DNA from 2 places in the Brachybacterium sacelli genome. Region 1 is predicted to be linked to the other one. Evidence: riboswitches for the same ligand, from Rfam matches in the RefSeq annotation. Region 1 holds a riboswitch; the other holds the start of a gene.
What was found. A riboswitch is a leader RNA that binds a small molecule or an ion and turns the genes downstream of it on or off. The one in region 1 is predicted to bind thiamine pyrophosphate.
Positions count from the first base shown of each region.

Region 2: linked by a shared signal. The riboswitch ahead of JOF43_RS15955 (YkoF family thiamine/hydroxymethylpyrimidine-binding protein) and the one ahead of JOF43_RS11210 (ECF transporter S component) in region 1 are both predicted to bind thiamine pyrophosphate.

Region 1 is NZ_JAGIOD010000001.1:2,491,280-2,500,352, reverse strand. It holds gene JOF43_RS11240 (PIG-L family deacetylase) at 1-362, shown strand, start outside; gene JOF43_RS11235 (endonuclease/exonuclease/phosphatase family protein) at 372-1,091, opposite strand; gene JOF43_RS11230 (ADP-ribosylglycohydrolase family protein) at 1,097-2,155, opposite strand; gene JOF43_RS11225 (hypothetical protein) at 2,228-3,037, shown strand; gene JOF43_RS11220 (M13 family metallopeptidase) at 3,087-5,120, shown strand; gene JOF43_RS11215 (hypothetical protein) at 5,117-5,683, shown strand; TPP riboswitch at 5,706-5,813, shown strand; gene JOF43_RS11210 (ECF transporter S component) at 5,860-6,441, shown strand; gene JOF43_RS11205 (ATP-binding cassette domain-containing protein) at 6,419-8,527, shown strand; gene JOF43_RS11200 (ankyrin repeat domain-containing protein) at 8,575-9,006, shown strand; gene JOF43_RS11195 (GNAT family N-acetyltransferase) at 9,018-9,073, opposite strand, start outside.
Region 2 is NZ_JAGIOD010000002.1:391,585-400,657, reverse strand. It holds gene rplM (50S ribosomal protein L13) at 1-348, opposite strand, end outside; gene truA (tRNA pseudouridine(38-40) synthase TruA) at 649-1,611, opposite strand; gene purD (phosphoribosylamine--glycine ligase) at 1,734-3,059, shown strand; gene JOF43_RS15970 (phosphoribosylaminoimidazolesuccinocarboxamide synthase) at 3,056-3,973, shown strand; gene JOF43_RS15965 (ATP-binding cassette domain-containing protein) at 3,998-6,532, opposite strand; gene JOF43_RS15960 (ECF transporter S component) at 6,522-7,169, opposite strand; gene JOF43_RS15955 (YkoF family thiamine/hydroxymethylpyrimidine-binding protein) at 7,166-7,885, opposite strand; TPP riboswitch at 7,941-8,026, opposite strand; gene JOF43_RS15950 (MBL fold metallo-hydrolase) at 8,154-8,927, shown strand; gene JOF43_RS15945 (protein-L-isoaspartate O-methyltransferase family protein) at 8,953-9,073, opposite strand, start outside.

The sequences.
Region 1 (9,073 bases):
AGGCGACCGAGGACCTGATCGCGCTGCTCGAGCACGTGCGTCCCGACGTCGTGATCGGCTACGACGACGAGGGCACCTACGGGCACCCCGATCACGTCCGTGCCCATCACGTGACCGCTGCGGCCTGCGCCCGCGCCGGCACCGTCATGCTCGAGGTCTCCAGCGCCCCCGAGCCCGCGGCCTCCGCCGGGTTCCACCGGCGCGACCATCCCGGCACGGCCGAGGCGGTCCGCGCGGCGGTGGACTCCTATCGCACGCAGCTCACCGTTCTCGGCACGGACGCCGAGGGGATCAGGATCCGGCACGTCGGCGGGCAGGACGACCTCGTGGCCCTGCGGACGGGACTGCGCGTCAGGGCGTGAGCAGCGACGTCACAGCGTGACGTCCAGCAGCGTCGGCAGATGATCCGACGCCTCGGCCAGGCGCTCCACCGGGACCCGGTCGCTCGAGGTCACTGCGTGCGCTGCTCGCACCCGGACGTCCTCGGTGGTCAGCACCGCGTCGATGCGGCGCACCGGGCCGCTCGCGGGGAAGGTGTGCTCGGTCTGCGCGGCGGGGTCGCTCAGCAGCGGCTCGAGCGCCTGCCGCGCCGCTCCGTCCGCGGTCTCGTTCAGGTCCCCGCCGATGATGGCCGGCGCCCCGGCCCCGCGCACCAGCTCGGCCAGCTGCGCGGCGTGGACCAGGCGGTTGTCCTCCTGCAGCGCCAGATGGGTCGAGGCGACGACGGCCGCCCCGCCACCGGGCACCGAGAGCCGGACCGCGGCGATCCCGCGCGGGTAGGTCGAGTTCAGGTCCGTGATCCGCTGAGGCACCGGCTGCAGACGGCGACGGATCACCTGGGCGGCGACGTCGTCAGTGGTGAGGACCGCCAGCCCCCGCCCGGCGAGGCCGCCGAGGAGCACCCTCCGGTCGATCTGCCGGGCGAGCCAGCTCAGCCGTGTCGTCGGCAGCACGAACCGGGGCGACTCCTGCAGCAGCAGCACGTCGGGCCGCAGGTCCTGGAGCGTCTCGACGACGGCGTGCAGGTCGCCCCGCAGCTCCCACAGGTTCCAGGCCATGATCCGCAGATCCCAGCCGCCGGTCTCGTCCATCGCGCTCAGCGCCCCTCGTCCTCGGGTGCGGCCATCGGCTCGAGCATCCGCTCCACCAGGCCCATCAGTTCGTCGATCTCGTAGCTCGGCCAGCCGAACAGCACGCGCCGCCACTCCGGGGGCACGGCCTTGGGACCGAGCGCGGCCCCGATCAGGGCGCCGGTGATGCAGGCGACGGTGTCGGTGTCGTACCCGGCGCGGGCCGCGGACTCCAGCGCCGCGACCAGGGTGTCGCGCTGGGCGAACTTCCCCTCCGGGATCGGGCCGACGCCGGTCACGGCGGCCCAGGCGGCCTGGAAGGCGCCGACCACCCAGCCGTTGCGGCGGAACAGCGCGGGGGTGCCGGTCTCCGCCTCCGCGATCCGCTCGGTCCACAGCTCCCGACGGTCCTCGGGCAGCCGGGACAGCCCGCGGCGGACGTCGATCCCCCCGGTGAGGATGGCGTGCCTCACCGCGAAGCCCCACAGCATGCAGGCCTCGGTGGTGTCGGGATGCACGTGTGTCAGACGGCACACCACGTCGATGCCCTCGGCCGCGTCGTCGTCCGAGGACAGCAGGTAGGGCAGCACCGCGGCGTGGGTGCGCATCAGCGATCCGTTGCCGGCATTGGCCGGGAGCTCCTCGTGCGCGGCGATCGCGGCGGCCCGGAAATCGGCCGCCCGCGGCGCGTAGTGGCCGGTGTCCCGGGCGAGGTCCGAGGCGCGACGGATCACGTGGGAGGTGAGCGTGCCGATGTCGGGAGTGCCCAGCGACCAGGAGTACCACTCGCGCGCGATCTGATCCTGCGCGGTCTCCATCCGCAGGTCATGGCGGTTCGACGTGGAGATCGCCGCCTCCAGCACGACGATCGCCATGGCGGTGTCGTCCGTCCACTCCCCCGGCTGCCAGCCGAGGACCCCGCCACCGATCATGTCGATGTCCTCGGAATCGACCACCGGGGCCTGGAACTCGTAGGGGGCGCCGAGGGCATCACCGGTCGCGGCCGCGACCACCGATCCGGCCGCACGTCGGCGCTGCTCGGGGGTCAGCCCCGTCTCCGTCGTCGTCGCAGCGTCTGTCGTCACGTGATCATCGTTCCACACCTGCGTCCGCACTCCCTGACCCCAGTACCCTGGTGACGACTTCGAAGGAGCCCCATGACCGACACCCCCGGCAGGTCCACGGACCAGCCCGCCGATCCCCACTGCGGGGACCCGCACGACCACAGCGATCACGAGCATCCGCCGACGGGCTCCGACCTGGTCCAGGACCTGGTCAAGGGCCTGTCGATCCTCACCCTGGTCCTCCCCGTGCTCGGCGTGGTCCTGCTGCTGGCGATCCTGCCGCTGGCCCCCACCAGCCCCACCGTGCTGCTGCTGGGCATCGGCCTGGGTGCGACGCACCTCGTGGCTCTCGTGCTGACCAGCCTGTTCGTCGCCCGCACCCGGAAGCAGCTGGCCGTGAACCCGGGTCTGCTCGCGGTGCGCAGTGCACTCGAGGAGGTGCTGCGCGTCGCCGCGACACTGCTGGCGCTGCTGCTGTGGCCCGGCGACATCCGCGCCGAGCTCGGCGTGTGGGTCGGAGCGGGTGCCGCCCTGGTGTGGCTGGCCCTGGCGACCGCGCAGACCGTCTCCACCCGGCGCCGGATCGCGCGTCCCTCGGGCTGGTCCCAGGACGCCGTCGCCACGCTGCTGGCCGAACGGGTCGGCGCCCGCTCCACCGTGGTGATGCGCCTGCTGGACGTCGTGGGCACGCTCACCTTCCAGGTCGGCGCGACCGTCCTGGTGATCCTCTCCCCGGTCCTGGTGATCGGCACCGCGGTGCTGTCCATCGGTTCCGGCCTGTCCACGCTGGTCCTCCAGCGCCGCGCCCCCGCGGAACGCTCCCGCTCGCCGTGGGCCTACGCACCTCTGGCGATCGGCCTGCTCACGCTGGCCCTCGCCTCGCTCGGGCTGCTCGCCCTCTGACCCGCCCCGAGCTCTCCGACCCCCTCCGATCACCCTGCAGGAGCCGACGATGACCACTGCCCCCTCCGCCACGTCCCCCTCGACAGCCCGATCCGGCCTCGCGCTGACCGAGGTCGATCCCGCCCTCCGGCTCCAGGACGACCTCTTCGGTCACGTCAACGGCGCCTGGCTGGACTCCCACGAGATCCCCGCGGACCGCTCCAGCGACGGCGCCTTCCACCAGCTGCGGGACCTCTCCGAGCAGCGGGTGCGCGAGATCGTCGAGGAGGCCGCGGCCGAGGTCGCGTCCCAGGGCCCCGGCCTCGCCCCCACCACCGACCACGGCCGTGTCGGCGCTCTCTACCGGATGTTCATGGACACCGAGGCGATCGAGCGCGCCGGCACCGCCCCGCTCGAGGACCTCCTGGCCACCGTCACCGCGAGCGAGGACCTCGCCGCGATCACCCGCACCATGGCCGCCCCCGATTCCGGCGCCAGCGCGCTGCTGGCCTACGTCTGGACCGACGACCACGACTCCACCAGCTATCAGGTCAAGCTCCACCAGGGCGGCCTGGGACTGCCCGACGAGTCCTACTACCGCGAGGACCACTACGCCGAGATCCGCGAGGCCTATACCGGCCACCTCGCGAACCTCGCCCGTCTCGCGCAGCTGCCCGGTCGCGCGGGGCTGCTGTCCGGAGACGCCGAGGCCCTGGCGGGCGCGGTGATGGACTTCGAGACCCGCCTGGCCGCCTGCCACGTCGACGTCGTGCGGCTGCGCGACCGCGAGAAGTCCTACAACCCGATGGACGCGGCCCAGCGTCGGGAGCTCGCCCCGTCCTTCTGCTGGGACGCCTACCTCGAGGGCTCCGGTGCGCCCGCCCGGGCCGTGGAGGTGGTCTCCGTCGGCCAGCCGGAGTTCGTCGCCGCCGCCGCCGGGCTGCTGGCCGGCGAGGACCTCGCGGTGCTGCGCACCTGGCTCGCCCTCCACACGGTCGCCGCCTACGCCCCGTACCTCCCCGCGGCCCTCGTCGAGGAGGACTTCGCCTTCTCCGGGAAGGTGCTCTCCGGTGCCGAAGAGCTGCGCGAGCGGTGGAAGCGCGCCGTCGCCTTCGTCGAGGGCGCCGTGGGCTTCGCCGTCGGCCGCGAGTACGTCTCCCGTCACTTCCCGCCGTCCCACAAGGCGCGCATGACCGACCTGGTCGACGCCCTCATGGTCGCCTACCGCCGCTCCATCACCTCCCTGGAGTGGATGACCCCGGCCACCCGCGAGAAGGCGCTGGCGAAGCTGGAGAAGTTCACCGCGAAGATCGGCTACCCCGAGAGCTGGCGGACCTACGACGGCCTGGAGATCGTCCCCGACGACCTGGTCGCCACCGTGCGCGCCTCCCGCCGCTTCGACGCCGACTTCGAGTACGCGAAGGTCGGTGGCCCGATCGACGAGACCGAGTGGCACATGACCCCGCAGACGGTCAACGCTTACTACAACCCCGGTCGCAACGAGATCGTCTTCCCCGCCGCCATCCTCCAACCCCCGTTCTTCGACGCCGAGGCCGAGGACGCCGTGAACTTCGGCGGCATCGGCGCGGTCATCGGTCACGAGGTCGGCCACGGCTTCGACGACCAGGGCTCGAAGTACGACGGTGACGGCAACCTCGTCTCCTGGTGGACCGACGAGGACCGGGAGGCCTTCGAGGAGCGCGCGGCGATGCTGATCGCCCAGTACTCCGAGCTCTCCCCGCGCGATCTCGACGACTCCCATCGCGTCAACGGCGCCCTCACCATCGGGGAGAACATCGGCGACCTCGGCGGGCTCTCCATCGCGCTGAAGGCCTACCGCGGCAGCCGTGCGCAGGACGAGGCCGATGCGGTCCTGGACGGCTTCAACGGCCTGCAGCGGGTGTTCCTGTCGTGGGCGACGGTGTGGCGGGGCAAGAACCGCCCCCAGGAGGGGATCCGCCGCCTCGCCGTGGATCCGCACGCCCCGATGGAGTTCCGCTGCAACACGGTGGTCTCGAACCTCGAGGAGTTCCACCACGCCTTCGACGTGCGCGAGGGCGACGGGATGTACCGCGCCCCCGAGCAGCGTGTGACGATCTGGTGAGACCGGAGGCCCCCTTCTACGTCGGCACCACCCGGCCCTCCGGGGTCGGGTGGACCCGCATCGGGCTGACCGCCCTGGCCGGGGTGATCGTCACCCTCCTGATGGCCAGCCGAAGCAGTCTGCTGGCAGGGCTCGTGATCGCGGGCCTGTTCGCCCTGCTGACGCTGTGGACCTGGATGGGCCAGCACTCCCGCTTCGTCGTCGACGAGCGCGGGGTGACCGTCTCCCTCGGCGGTTTCCTGCCGCGCCCCAGCTGGCCCCTGGAGGACTTCCGCACCGTGCAGTACCGCACGCTGGCGGCCAACACGGTCGGCGTGACCCTGGGCGGCTACGGCTGGCGTCGCGGCAGGGTCGCCCCCTCGACCCCCGCCGAGCTGACCCCCGTCGGGGACCGGAAGATCTTCACCACCGGCGAGCGGCAGCAGCCCCACCGGATGATGGTCACCCGGGCCGGCACCCTGGTCGAGATCATCGGCCGCTCCGGCACCAACTACGTGCTCTCCCCCGTGGACGTGGAGGGCACGGCGGAGGCGATCGATCAGGCGATCCGGGCCCGCCGCTGACGGGCTAGACTGGCGGGCGGTCATCCACTGACAGGGGAGCACCTCCACGGTGCTGAGAGTGCGCGATCCGGCGCAGACCCTCGAACCTGATCCGGCTCACACCGGCGTAGGGAGTCGGGATTTCCGTGGGGTGCCGTCGGCGTCCCGCGCCCCTTCCGCTCGTGGAAGGAGAAGTGATGACGCGTTTTCGCACCCTCGACCTGCTGGTCACCGTACTGATCGGGGCGGCCTTCGGGGTCGCCTTCCTGGGGTACGGCCAGCTGTACACCCTCATCGGGCCGCTGACGGCCGCGTTCAAGCCCGCCGAGGGCCTGCTGGCGGGGATCTGGTTCCTGCCGGCGGTGCTGGCGGCCCTGATCGTCCGCCGGCCGGGCGCGGCCCTGCTCGCCGAGATGGTCGCCTCGCTGCTGGAGATGCTGCTGGGCGGCCAATGGGGTTGGGGCACCGCGATCTCGGGCCTGCTGCAGGGCGGTGGGGTCGAGCTGGCCTTCGCCCTGTTCCGCTACCGTCGCTTCACCCTGCCCGTCGCGGTCCTCGGCGGAATCCTCTCCGGGGCCCTGGAATGGGTCTGGGAGCGCTTCGCCTACTACCCGGAGATGAGCTGGCCGTACGCCCTGATCCTGCTGGTCCTCTTCCTGCTCTCCGGCGCCGTGCTGGCCGGTGGCCTGGGCTGGGCGGCCTCCCGGGCGCTGGCGGCGACCGGCGCCGTGGACTCCCTGCCGTCGGGACGTGAGCATGTCCGCGCCACCGAGGCCTGAGGTGGCCGGGGAGCTCATCCTCTCCGGCCTCACCTGGCGGCCCTACACGCGGGCCGAGCCGACGGTCGCCGCTCTGGAGCTCGCGATCCCTGCCGGTCAGAGGGTGCTGCTGGCCGGGGCCAGCGGCAGCGGGAAGTCGACCGTGCTGCGCGCTCTCGCCGGTCTGCTCGAGGAGGAGGCCGGCGAGGGCACCGGCCTCCTGAACGCCCCCGAGCGACCCGGGGAGCGCGCTCTGCTGCTGCAGAACCCCGCCCACGCCCTGGTCTCGGCCACGGTCGCGCGGGATGTCGCCTTCGGGCCCGAGAACGCCGCTCTGCCCCGCCCCGTGATCCACGACCGGGTCGCGGCCGCCCTGCCGGCGGCGCGGGCGGACCTGGACCCCGGTCGGGCACCGCTCGAGGCCAGCGGTGGCCAGCAGCAGCGCGTCGCCCTGGCGGGATCGCTCGCGCTGAGTCCGGACGTGCTGCTGCTCGACGAGCCGACGAGCATGCTCGATGCGGCGACCGCCGCGCAGGTGCGGGAGGCGATCCTCGCCGCCGCCGAGGAGCGCACCCTGGTGGTCGCCGAGCACCGGATCGAGCCCTGGCTCCCTCGGGTCGACCGACTCGTGGTGCTCGGACCGCAGGCCCGCGTCCTGCTCGACGTCGATGCCGCCACCGCCCTGGACGCGCACCGTGCGGCGCTGATCGAGGCCGGGATCCTCGAGGGTCCCGTCGACGAGCCGCCCGCGCCGGTGGCTCCGCCCTCGAGCTCTCCGGGCCGCGCCGCGGAGGTGGTCGCCGCGCTGGACGGGGTCACCGTGCCCGAGCGGGGGATCACCCGGGCGGTCGACCTCGAGGCCCGCGCGGGCCGCCTGAGCGTCCTCACCGGTCCCAGCGGCGCGGGCAAGACCACCCTGCTGCGCGTCCTGACCGGGACGGCACGGCCCGCCCTCGGCACCGCCCGGGGCCCGGCACCCGACCATCTCGCGGTCGTGCCCCAGGACCCCGAGCACTCCTTCGTCGCCCCGACCGTGCGTGAGGAGCTGCTGGCCTCCCCCTGGGCCGAGGACGAGCAGCTGGCCGATCGGCTGCTCGAGCGCGCCGGGCTCTCCGCCCTGGCGCGGGCGAATCCCCACCGTCTCTCGGGCGGCGAGCAGCGCCGGGTCGCGATCGCCGCGGCCCTGGCGCAGGAGCCCGAACTGCTGGTGCTCGACGAGCCCACCGTCGGCCTCGACGCCCGGCGGCGCGCGGAGGTCCTGGACCTGGTGGGGGACGCCGCCGCGCGCGGCTGCGCGGTGCTGGCCGCCTCGCATGATCCCGCGCTGATCGCCCGAGCCGCCGAGCGCGTCGAGCTGCCGTCGCCCCCACCGGAGGATCCGGCGCCGCCCCGTCCGCGGCGGAGGATCCCGGCCGACGCTCTGAATCCGCTGACCCTGTGCCTGATCGGGATCCTCGCCGCGATCGGCTCCTTCGCGGTCCAGACCTGGCAGGGCGGCCTGCTCGCGCTCCTTCCCCTGGTGCTGCTGGGACCGCTCGCCGTCCGCTCCGTACGCGGAGGCCTGCTCCGCCTGGCACCGATCCTGCTGTCTGCCGCGTCCCTCGCCTGGACCACCGCGCTGCTGGGTGAGGCGCCGCCGCTGTCGGGCGCGGCCTGGCTGCTGGGCCTCAAGGAGGCCGCGCGGATCACCGTCTTCGTCGCCCCCGGCGTGCTGGCGCTGGGCAGCGTGTCCCCGACCGCCCTCGGCGATGCGCTCGGCGGCCGGCTCCACCTGCCCGCACGCCCGGTCGTCGCCGTGGTCCTCGCCCTGGTCAGAGTGGGTCATCTGGGGCGGCAATGGGAGATCATCACCCGTACCCGGATCCAGCGCGGGCTGGGCACAGCCCGGTCGCCGCGGCTGCTGGCGGGCGCGACCCTCGCCCTCCTCGTGGACACCCTGCGGGGCGCGGAGCAGCAGGCGCTGGCCATGGACGCCCGCGGCTTCGCCGCTGCCACGCACCGCACCTGGGCCGAGCCCAGCGAGTTCGGTCGGGCCGACGTGCTCGGTGTGCTGCTGGGGATCGCCCTTCTGGTCTGGCCCGCCGTCGCGGCCGTGCTGGTGGCGTGAGCAGACGCACGGGTGCATCCCCGGGAGCTGCGTCGTAGCCTGGGACCGTGAACGAGGACACCCGGCCCCAGCCCACCGCCGCCGAGGACGAAGCAGTGATCGCCCTGGCCACGACGATGCTCGAGGCGGCCCGCAGCGGCGACGCCGACACCCTGCTGTCACTGATCGACCAGGGCGCCCCGGTGAACCTGCGCGACGGCGGCGGCAACTCCTCGCTCATGCTCGCCGCCTACCACGGGCACGCGACCCTGGTGCGCGAGCTCGCCGCGCGCGGCGGTGACGTGGACCTGACCAACGACCGCGGGCAGTCACCGCTGGCCGGGGTCGCCTTCAAGGGCACCGCCGACGTCGCGCGGGAGCTGCTCGAAGCGGGGGCCGACCCGGATCTGGGCACCCCGAGCGCGGCCGAGACCGCGCAGTACTTCGAGCGCGAGGAGATCACCGCCCTCATCGCGCAGGCCCGACGCACCGAAGGCTGATCGCGGCCGGTTCAGTCGGACCGCGGGCGCAGCACCATCGGCACGTGCTCGATGCCCGCCTCGAGGA
Region 2 (9,073 bases), on a different contig from region 1:
ATCAGCAAGCTTGTTCTTGGGGAGCATGCCACGGATGGCCTTCTCCACCGCACGCTCCGGGCGCTTCTCGAGCAGCTCGGAGTAGGGGATGCCGCGGAGGCCGCCCGGGTAGCCGGAGTGGCGGTAGGCCAGCTTGGTCTCCCGCTTGTTGCCGGTCAGCGCGACCTTGTCAGCGTTGATGATGATCACGAAGTCGCCTGCATCCACGTGGGGTGCGAAGACCGGCTTGTGCTTTCCCCGGAGGAGCTGAGCAGCCTGGGAAGCGAGCCGGCCGAGGACGACATCCGTTGCGTCGATGACGTACCAGGAACGCTCGACATCGTCGGGCTTCGGGGTGAACGTACGCACTCGTGCCTTCTTCTCTCGTCATGGTGCCCGGGCAGCTGATCGCTGACCGGACACGGTTCGATGGACCGTGGGCACGCTTCCTTCGGGTAAAAGCATGGCCCTGACGTTGCACCCGTCCCGCTCCGCACACGATGCGACGGCGGTCCTGGATGTGTGTGAGATGCCCTTTTCGCGCCGGGCGTGAGAAATCGGCTGCGGAGTCGGGCACACATCAAGGCACAACGACCCTCAACGATAGTGCGCACGAGCAGGCAGCGTCAACGCGAGGAGGCCCTGGCACGGGTGTGATCTCCGGCTCTGTCAGCCCCGCCGTGCCCGCGCCAGCGCGGCCCGGGCGGCGAGCTCCTCGTCGGGCGGGTAGGCGACGTGGTCGAGGGTCAGCCCCTGCGGCGGGCAGATGGGGGCCGAGCCGCGGCCGTCCCGGGTGGCGGCCTCGCGGGTGCGGGCGGCGAGCACCTCGGCGGGCCAGTCCTCCCCCCGTCGCCCCTCCCCCACGGCGATCAGGGCGCCGACCAGGGAACGCACCATGTGGTGGCAGAAGGCGTCGGCGACCACGGTGGCGACGACCAGGCCTTCGTCCGCCCGGCCGATGTCCGGACGCTCCCAGCGCAGCTCGCGCAGGGTGCGGATGGTGGTCGCCCCGTCGCGGGGCTTGCAGAAGGAAAGGAAGTCGTGCTCGCCGAGCAGAGAGGTGCTCGCGCGCGCCATCGCGGACACGTCGAGGTGGCGGCGGTGGCGCAGCACGTCACGACGCAGCGGGTCGTGGACCGCGGGCCCGTCCGAGAGGCGGTAGCGGTAGCGGCGCCACAGGGCGCCGAACCGGGCGTCGAAGTCGTCGGGGACCTCTCGGGCCACGTGCACGACGACGTCGGACGGCAGAACTCCGGCGAGCCGGGTGACGAGGGCATCGACCGGCCTGCGGTCGGAGCGTCCGGGCAGGGTGTCCAGCACCACGTGCGGCACATCGAGGTGGCAGACCTGCCCGCGGGCGTGGACCCCGGCATCGGTGCGGCCGGCCACGCTCACGCGCAGCGGGACCCGGCAGATGCGAGCCAGGGCCTCCTCCACTTCACCCTGCACGGTGCGCCGGCCGGGCTGGGCGGCCCAGCCGCGGAAGTCGGTGCCGTCGTAGGACAGGTCCAGGCGCAGCCGGGCAGTCGGGGCCCCGACTGCAGCGGTCCGCTCATCGCCAGGGGCCCCTCGAGGCACGGTCCACTCCACCGGGGTGGCGGTGCGGGCAGGGTCCGGGAACGCGGCGGGCATGGCTCAGATCGTAACGGCGCGGGAGGGTCCCGCCGGGATCCGGGAGGTGCCCGTCCTGGCGTCCGATGCCGCAGTGCGGGCACTTCTACGGGATGTACTGCCTGCTCGGTACGCTGACTTGCGTGAAGATCCTCGTCATCGGCTCCGGAGGCCGCGAGCACGCGATCATCCGTCGCCTCGCCGCCGACCGCCCCGCCCCCGAGCTCCATGCCGCTCCCGGCAACCCCGGGATCGCCGAGCTCGCCACCTGCCACGACGTCGCCGTCGGTGACCTCGACGCCCAGGTCTCGCTCGCCCGGCGCCTGGCTCCCGATCTGGTGGTGATCGGCCCGGAGGCACCGCTGGTCGCGGGCAGCGCGGACCGTCTGCGCGAGGCTGGATTCACGGTGTTCGGCCCGTCGGCCGCCGCCGCCCGGCTCGAAGGCTCCAAGTCGTGGGCGAAGGAGATCATGGCCACCGCGGGCGTACCCACCGCCGCCTCCGTGACCGTCACCACGCTCGAGGAGCTCGACGCCGGCCTGGACCGCGTGAACCCGCTCGGCGACGTGCCCTTCGTCGTGAAGGCCGACGGGCTCGCCGCGGGCAAGGGCGTCGTGGTCACGCCCGAGCGCGACGGGGCGATCGCCCACGCCCAGGCCGTCCTGGCCGCCGGCGGCTCCGTGGTCCTCGAGGAGTTCCTCGACGGTCCCGAGGTGTCCCTGTTCTGCGTCAGCGACGGCAACCGTGTGCTGCCCCTGGCCCCCGCCCAGGACTTCAAGCGGGCCCTGGACGACGACGAGGGCCCCAACACCGGCGGCATGGGCGCCTACTCGCCGCTGCCTTGGGCGCCCGAGGACCTCGTCGACGAGGTGATCCGGACCGTCGCCCGTCCCACGATCGACGAGCTGGCCGCCCGCGAGATCCCGTTCGTCGGCGTGCTGTACTGCGGCCTCGCCCTGACCTCCCGCGGGGTGCGGGTGGTGGAGTTCAACGCGCGCTTCGGCGACCCCGAGACGCAGGTGGTCCTCGAGCGTCTGGCCTCCCCGTTCGCCCCGCTGCTGCTCGCCGCCGCCGGGGGCGACCTCGGCGACGCCCCGGCTCCGAGCTGGCACGAGTCCGCTGCCGTGACCGTGGTCGTGGCCTGCGCCGGCTACCCGGCCGAGACCCGCACCGGTGACGTCATCACCGGTCTCGAGGCCACCGAGGGCCCCGCCACCCACGTGATCCACGCCGGCACCGCCCGCGACGAGGACGGCGCTCTTCGCAGCGCCGGCGGCCGGGTGCTCTCGGTGGTCGGCACCGGGGAGGACCTCGAGGCCGCTCGTGCCCTGGCCCTGGCAGGCGCCGAGGCCATCTCGCTCGAGGGCAGCCATCACCGCCACGACATCGCCCGCACCGCCGCGCAGGACGCACAGGCCGCCCAGGCAGCGCATCCGGCACCCACGCCCGAGGACGGATCCCCCGCATGAGCGCCACCACCTCCACGCCCCTGATCGAGGCCCCGCAGCTGCCGGGCTGGGACCATGCCGTCACCGGCAAGGTGCGCGAACTGTACGTGCCCACGGGTGTCGACCCCGCCGCGGCCACCGAGGTGCTGGTGGTCGCGACCGACCGCATCAGCGCCTACGACCACTCGCTGCAGCCGGGCATCCCCGACAAGGGCCGGGTGCTCACCGCGATCAGCCGTTTCTGGTTCGAGCAGCTGGCCGACCTCGTCCCCCACCACGTGCTCTCCGCGACCGAGGTGCCCGACGCCGTCGCCGGCCGGGCACTGCGCTGCCGGGGGCTGGACATGGTGCCGCTGGAGTGCGTGGCCCGCGGCTACCTCACCGGCTCGGGCCTGGCCGACTACCGCGCAGGAGGGTCCGTCGGAGGGCACGTGCTGCCCAGCGGTCTGGTCGACGCGTCCCGGCTCGATCCTGCGATCTTCACCCCGTCGACCAAGGCGGAGGCCGGGGAGCACGACGAGAACATCTCCGTCGCCCAGGCCCGGGACCTGCTGGGCCCGGAGCTCGCCGACGAGCTCGAGCGCCTCACCCTCGCGGTCTACGAACGAGCCCGGAACCTCGCCGCCGAACGGGGGATCCTGCTGGCCGACACCAAGCTCGAGTTCGGCCGCTCCCGCGCGGACGGGACCCTGATGCTCGGCGACGAGGTCCTCACCCCGGACTCGAGCCGCTTCTGGTCCGCCGACACCTACGTCGAGGGCCGCACCCAGCCGAGCCTGGACAAGCAGTTCGTGCGGGACTGGCTGACGTCCCGGGCCTCCGGGTGGCACAAAGGCACGGCCACCCCGCCCCCGGCCCTGCCCTCCGAGGTCGTCGAACAGACCCGCGCCCGCTACGTCGAGGCCTACGAACGGCTCACCGGCCAGCAGTTCTGACGACCCGGCGCCGTCGGCGCCGTCTCAGAACAGCATCAGCACCGCGGTGGCCACGCCGGCCACCGCGACAACGAGCACGGCGTCGGCCCAGGTCAGCAGCACCGGCCGCCAGACGGTGCGCGGACCGTCGCCAAGGCCACGGGATTCCAGCGCCAGCGCGATCCGCTCCGCCGCACGGATCGCGTCCACCAGCAGGGCGAACGCGCAGCCGAGCAGACGGCGCGGTCCGAGCGGCGGCACCGAGCCGTCGGGCCGCAGCGGCAGTCGCACCCGGTGGGCCCGGGTGAGGGTCCGCCAGCGCCCCGGGAGCTCATCGAGCAGGCGACGGCCGGCGAGGAGCGCCAGCGCGTACCGCGCGGGCAGGCGAGCGTGCTGGTGCAGGCTGACCATGGTGCGGCGAGGGTCGGTCGCGCGGGCGACACCGAGGGCACCGAGCCCGATCACCAGGGCGCGCAGGGCGAGGGCCGCGCCGAGCACGAGACCCTCCTCGGTGACGCGCACGGGCAGGTCCGGCCACGGTTCGCGCCCGGGGCGGCTCAGCACGTTGACGGAGAACACCCCGAGGGCGAAGACCGCGAAGGGCAGCTGGCCGCGCAGCAGGCGGAGCGGTCCCAGGCGGGTGCCCACCATCACCGCGACGGTGAGCAGGAGGTAGAGCACGGCGAGCGGCACCGGGTCCGTGAGGAACAGGCACAGCCCGCTGACCGCGGCGAGCAGCCCCAGCAGCACCGTGGGGTTCCGGGACGGGAGGGGCCGACGGCGCGCGGGCTCGGCCGGTTCGACCCCCGTCTCCCTCGCGGTGCCGCTCTCCGCCGCGATCCCGTCCCCGGTCACGGCGACGGGCTCGGGGGGTGCGCCGTGCCCGTCACCCGGGGCCAGCCCCGCCGCGGTCATCAGTGCGCGGTCCGCGAGCAGCTCGTCGGGGGTGAGCGGTGGCAGCGCCGTGCCCTCGGCGAGCACCACCACCGAGTCGGCGGCGGTCACGGCGCGCAGATCGTGGGTGGTCATCACCACTGCGCGTCCCTCGTCGGCGGCCGACCTCAGCATTGCCATGACGGTGCGGTGGGCGGCATGGTCGAGGCCGAACCCGGGCTCGTCGGCCAGCAGGACGGGCCGGTCGCGCAGCAGCATCGCGGCGAGCGACAGGCGCCGCTGCTGTCCTCCGGAGAGGCGGAACGGGCTCGACCCGCTCCAGTCCTCGAGTCGCAGCCGGGTCAGCATCTCCTCGATCTGCTCCGGGCTCGCGCCGGTGTCGGCGAGCTCCTCCCGCACCGTCGCCCCGACGAACTGGGACTCGGGCCGCTGGAAGACGAGGCCGGCGGCGCCACCCTCGACCGTGCCCGCCCGGGGCTGATCGAGGCCAGCGAGCGCGCCGAGGAGAGTGGACTTCCCGGCCCCGTTCCAGCCGACGACCGCGAGCAGCTCCCCCGCGACCAGGTCGAGATCGATGCCGGAGAGCACCGTGGTGTCGTCGTGCCCGAGCACGAGGTCACGGGCCTGCAGCGCGACGGATTCCTCCTCGCCCGTCGAGCCCGGGTCCGGGGGCTCGGTCCCGGCCCTCGGCCCGCTCTCGATTCCGTTCTCCCGCCCCGACCGTCTCCTGTTCTCGGTCCCGAGCTCGGCCTCGCTCCCGACCTCATGATCCCGACGCACTCGGTCCTCCCGCGCGAGCTCCTGCTCGACGTCCCGTGGCAGCCAGCACCCGTCCTCCCGCAGCGCGCGGCCGTGCTCGGCGAGGACGGCCGCTGTCGGCCCGTCGGCCAGGACGTGCCCGGAGCGGTCCAGGGCGATGATGCGTCCCGGCAGCGCCTCCACACCTCGCTCCCCCGCCCACTCGTCGAGCCGATGCTCCACGAGCACCGTGGCCGCCCCGGAACCGGCGACCGCCGACTCGAGGCTCGCCCGCACCGCCGCCACACCGCCGGCGTCCAGCATCGCGGTGGGTTCGTCGAGCAGCAGCAGCTGCGGCCCGGCCACGGTCGACGCCGCGAGGGCGACCCGCTGCAGCTCACCGCCGGAGAGGCCACGGGTCCCTCGGGCCTGCAGATGCTCCGCCCCGGCACTGCGCAGCGCGGAGGAGACCTGTGCCCCGATCCGTGCTCGCGGCACGCGGCGGTTCTCGAGCGGCAGGGCGATCTCGTCGGCGACGTCCGGCAGGCACACGCCGCTGACCGGGTCCTGCCCGAGATACCCGACGACGTCCGACAGGGCGACCACACCGTCGGCCACCGGGTCCCGCCCGTCGATGCGCAGCCTCCCGCGGGTGCTCGCGCGGACATGGGAGGGGACGGCGCCCGCCAGCGCCAACAGGAAGGTGGACTTGCCCGCACCGGAGGGCCCGAGCAGCAGGACCTGTTCGCCCGCCCGGAGGGTGCCGGTCCACGGGCCGACGCCGTCTCCCGAGGGCAGGATGACCTCGAAGTCCTCCGCCCGGACCAGCGGCCGGTCCCCGTGGTCCGACCCCTCGAGGGCGCGATCGGTGTGCTGCTCCGCACGGGCCGCGGGGGCACGTCCAGTGCTCGCCACCCGGCCCGGCGCCGAGCGCGCCTCAGTGGACACGACGGGCAGGGGCGGAGTCCTCGGGCTCCCGCGCACCGGTGCTCCCGCGCGAGCCGCCGATCGCGAAGTTGTCGAGCACCCCGGTGCGCACGAGCGCGTCGACCAGCACCTTGGCGAGCAGGCCGCCGAGCACGATGCCGGAGAGCACCTGCATGCCCAGTCGCAGTGCGAGGATGTCCTGCCCGTACCAGCCCATCCGCAGCGCGGTCCAGAAGAAGACGAGACCGGCGCCGAGAGCCCCGGAGACGGCGAAGGTGCTCCACCCGAACCGGCGGTACCGGGTCAGCGCGAAGGGCAGCTCGCTGCCGACGCCCTGGAGCGCCGCGGACAGCAGCAGCAGCGGGCCGACGGGACTGCCGAGGAACACCACCTCGACGACCGCCGCGAGGATCTCGGCGATCACACCGCTGAAGGGCCGACGGATGATGGCGACCGCGACCGGTCCCACCAGCAGCCAGGAGCCGGCCAGGACGTGCTGGGCGAGATCCCCGGCGGGGCCCATGGCGATCGCCAGGCCGTTCCACGCCTGGACGAACACCCAGTACAGGAAGCCGAAGACGATGCCCAGCACCACCACCAGTACGATCTCGCGCAGCTCCAGCCGCGCGCGGGCGGTGGCGGGAGCGGGGGCGGTCATCGCGCGTCCTGTCCGAGGTCCCGGGTCCGGTGGGAGGGGCTGTTGAGGCTGAGCGTGAGATGACTGGTCACGTGCTGGACGCCGTGGCCCACCTGCACCCATCCGGCGAGTGCTGTCGCGAGGACGTCCCCGACGTCGCCCTCGAGCCGGGTCACGAAGTGCTCGGAGCCGCGGAAGGTGCCCAGCTCCCGGGCGTGGTCGATCGCCGCGTAGATGTCCCGCATGTGGTCGGGAGCGGTGCCGTCCGCGGTGACCTGGTCCGCGAGCGGGTACAGGGCCCACTCGGCGGTGGCGAAGCGCCCGGTCCGGCGCGGGGACGGGACCTCGGTGCGGCGCGGCCCGGCGCCGCCGGGCAGCTCGCAGACGACCTCGCCGGGACAGCCGCGCGACAGGTGCACGGCGAGGGTGGCGTGGTGCTCGGTGCGGGCGAGGGCCTCGCCGAGGTCGGTGAGCCAGCGCAGGAGATCGGCCTCGTGGCCGCCGAGGTAGGTGGAGACGTCGCCGGTCTCGCGCACCAGCGAGGTCTCGTCGAGCGCGGAGAGCGTCTCGACGAGGATCCGGGCGTAGTCGTCGGCCATGACAGCGGCGGTGACCCGGGCGCCCACCCCGAAGCCGAGCGGGGTCCCGGCGGGGTCGGTGGGGGGTGTCGGGGACCACCCGTCGCCCGAGGGGACGGGTGGGGAGGGAGAGGCGGGAGATGCAGCAGCGGTGGTCACGATCCGTGCCTTTCACGACGCGGCACGGGCGCACAGCGGCTCTCGCCCTGCGGAGGCTCCCTGCGCCGGCATGATCCGGATCAGGTTCTACGGTCGGAGTCGGAGCACTCCCTCTCAGCCCGGCTCACCGGGCTCCCGTGCACGCGGCCACTGTAGTCGCCGAGGGCGCTCGCCGCAGGTGCGGTCCACCGCCGCGTCCGGCGGTGCTGATGATCCCCGGCCGGGAGCGGCTGGTAGCTTCAAGTCCCGACGTCCGGGAGGAGAGCGCATGGCCCACAGGCAGATCCAGGAGGTCGCGTCCGAGGTGTTCATGGTCGAGGGGATCGCCTCCAACTGGACGGTGGTGCGCGAGGGCCGCGATCTCACCCTGATCGATGCCGGGTACCCGAAGGATCTCGAGAACGTCCTCTCCTCTCTCGAGCACCTCGGAGGCAGGATCGAGGACGTCCGCGGCGTGCTGATCACCCACGCCCATGTCGACCACGTGGGCTCGCTCCCGGGGATCCAGGCGATGCATCCGATCCCGATGCATGCCCACGACCGGGAGCTGCCGATGCTCCGCGGCGAGGTCCATGAGCAGGCGTCCGCCCGCGACGTCGTGCGACGGTGCTGGCGGCCGCGGACGGCGCGATGGGCATTCACCGTCGCCCGCGCGGGAGGCCTGTCCACGATCCACCTTCCCCAGGCACGAGCCGTCAGCACCGGCACGCCGCTGGACCTCCCCGGGGGACCGATCGCCCTGGCCTGCTCCGGCCACACCTCCGGGCACACCGTCTACCACCTGCCGCAGGCGGGCGTCGTGGTCACCGGGGACGCCCTCGTCACCGGCCACCAGACCTCCGCTCGCCTCGGGCCGCAGCTCATCCCGGAGTTCTTCACCCACGACCCGGCCACCGCGCGCTCCACCCTGGACGTCCTCGCCGAGCTCGGGGCCGATGCCGTCGTCCCGGGTCACGGACCGTCCTGGCGCGGCCCCGTCCGGGAGGCCGTCGACAGGGCCCGCGCCGCGCACCCGGCCGGTTCCCCGCAGCGACGGCATTGAGGGACCGGGCGCTCGTACTGCGCCGTCAGTCCTCCACCAGCGGCACGAAGCGGAAGGCGCCGTGCTCGGTGTCCCGCAGCTGGTCCCCGTGACGCTCGATGCGATGCATCGTGGTGCCGACCGGGATCACCATCACCCCGCCGTCG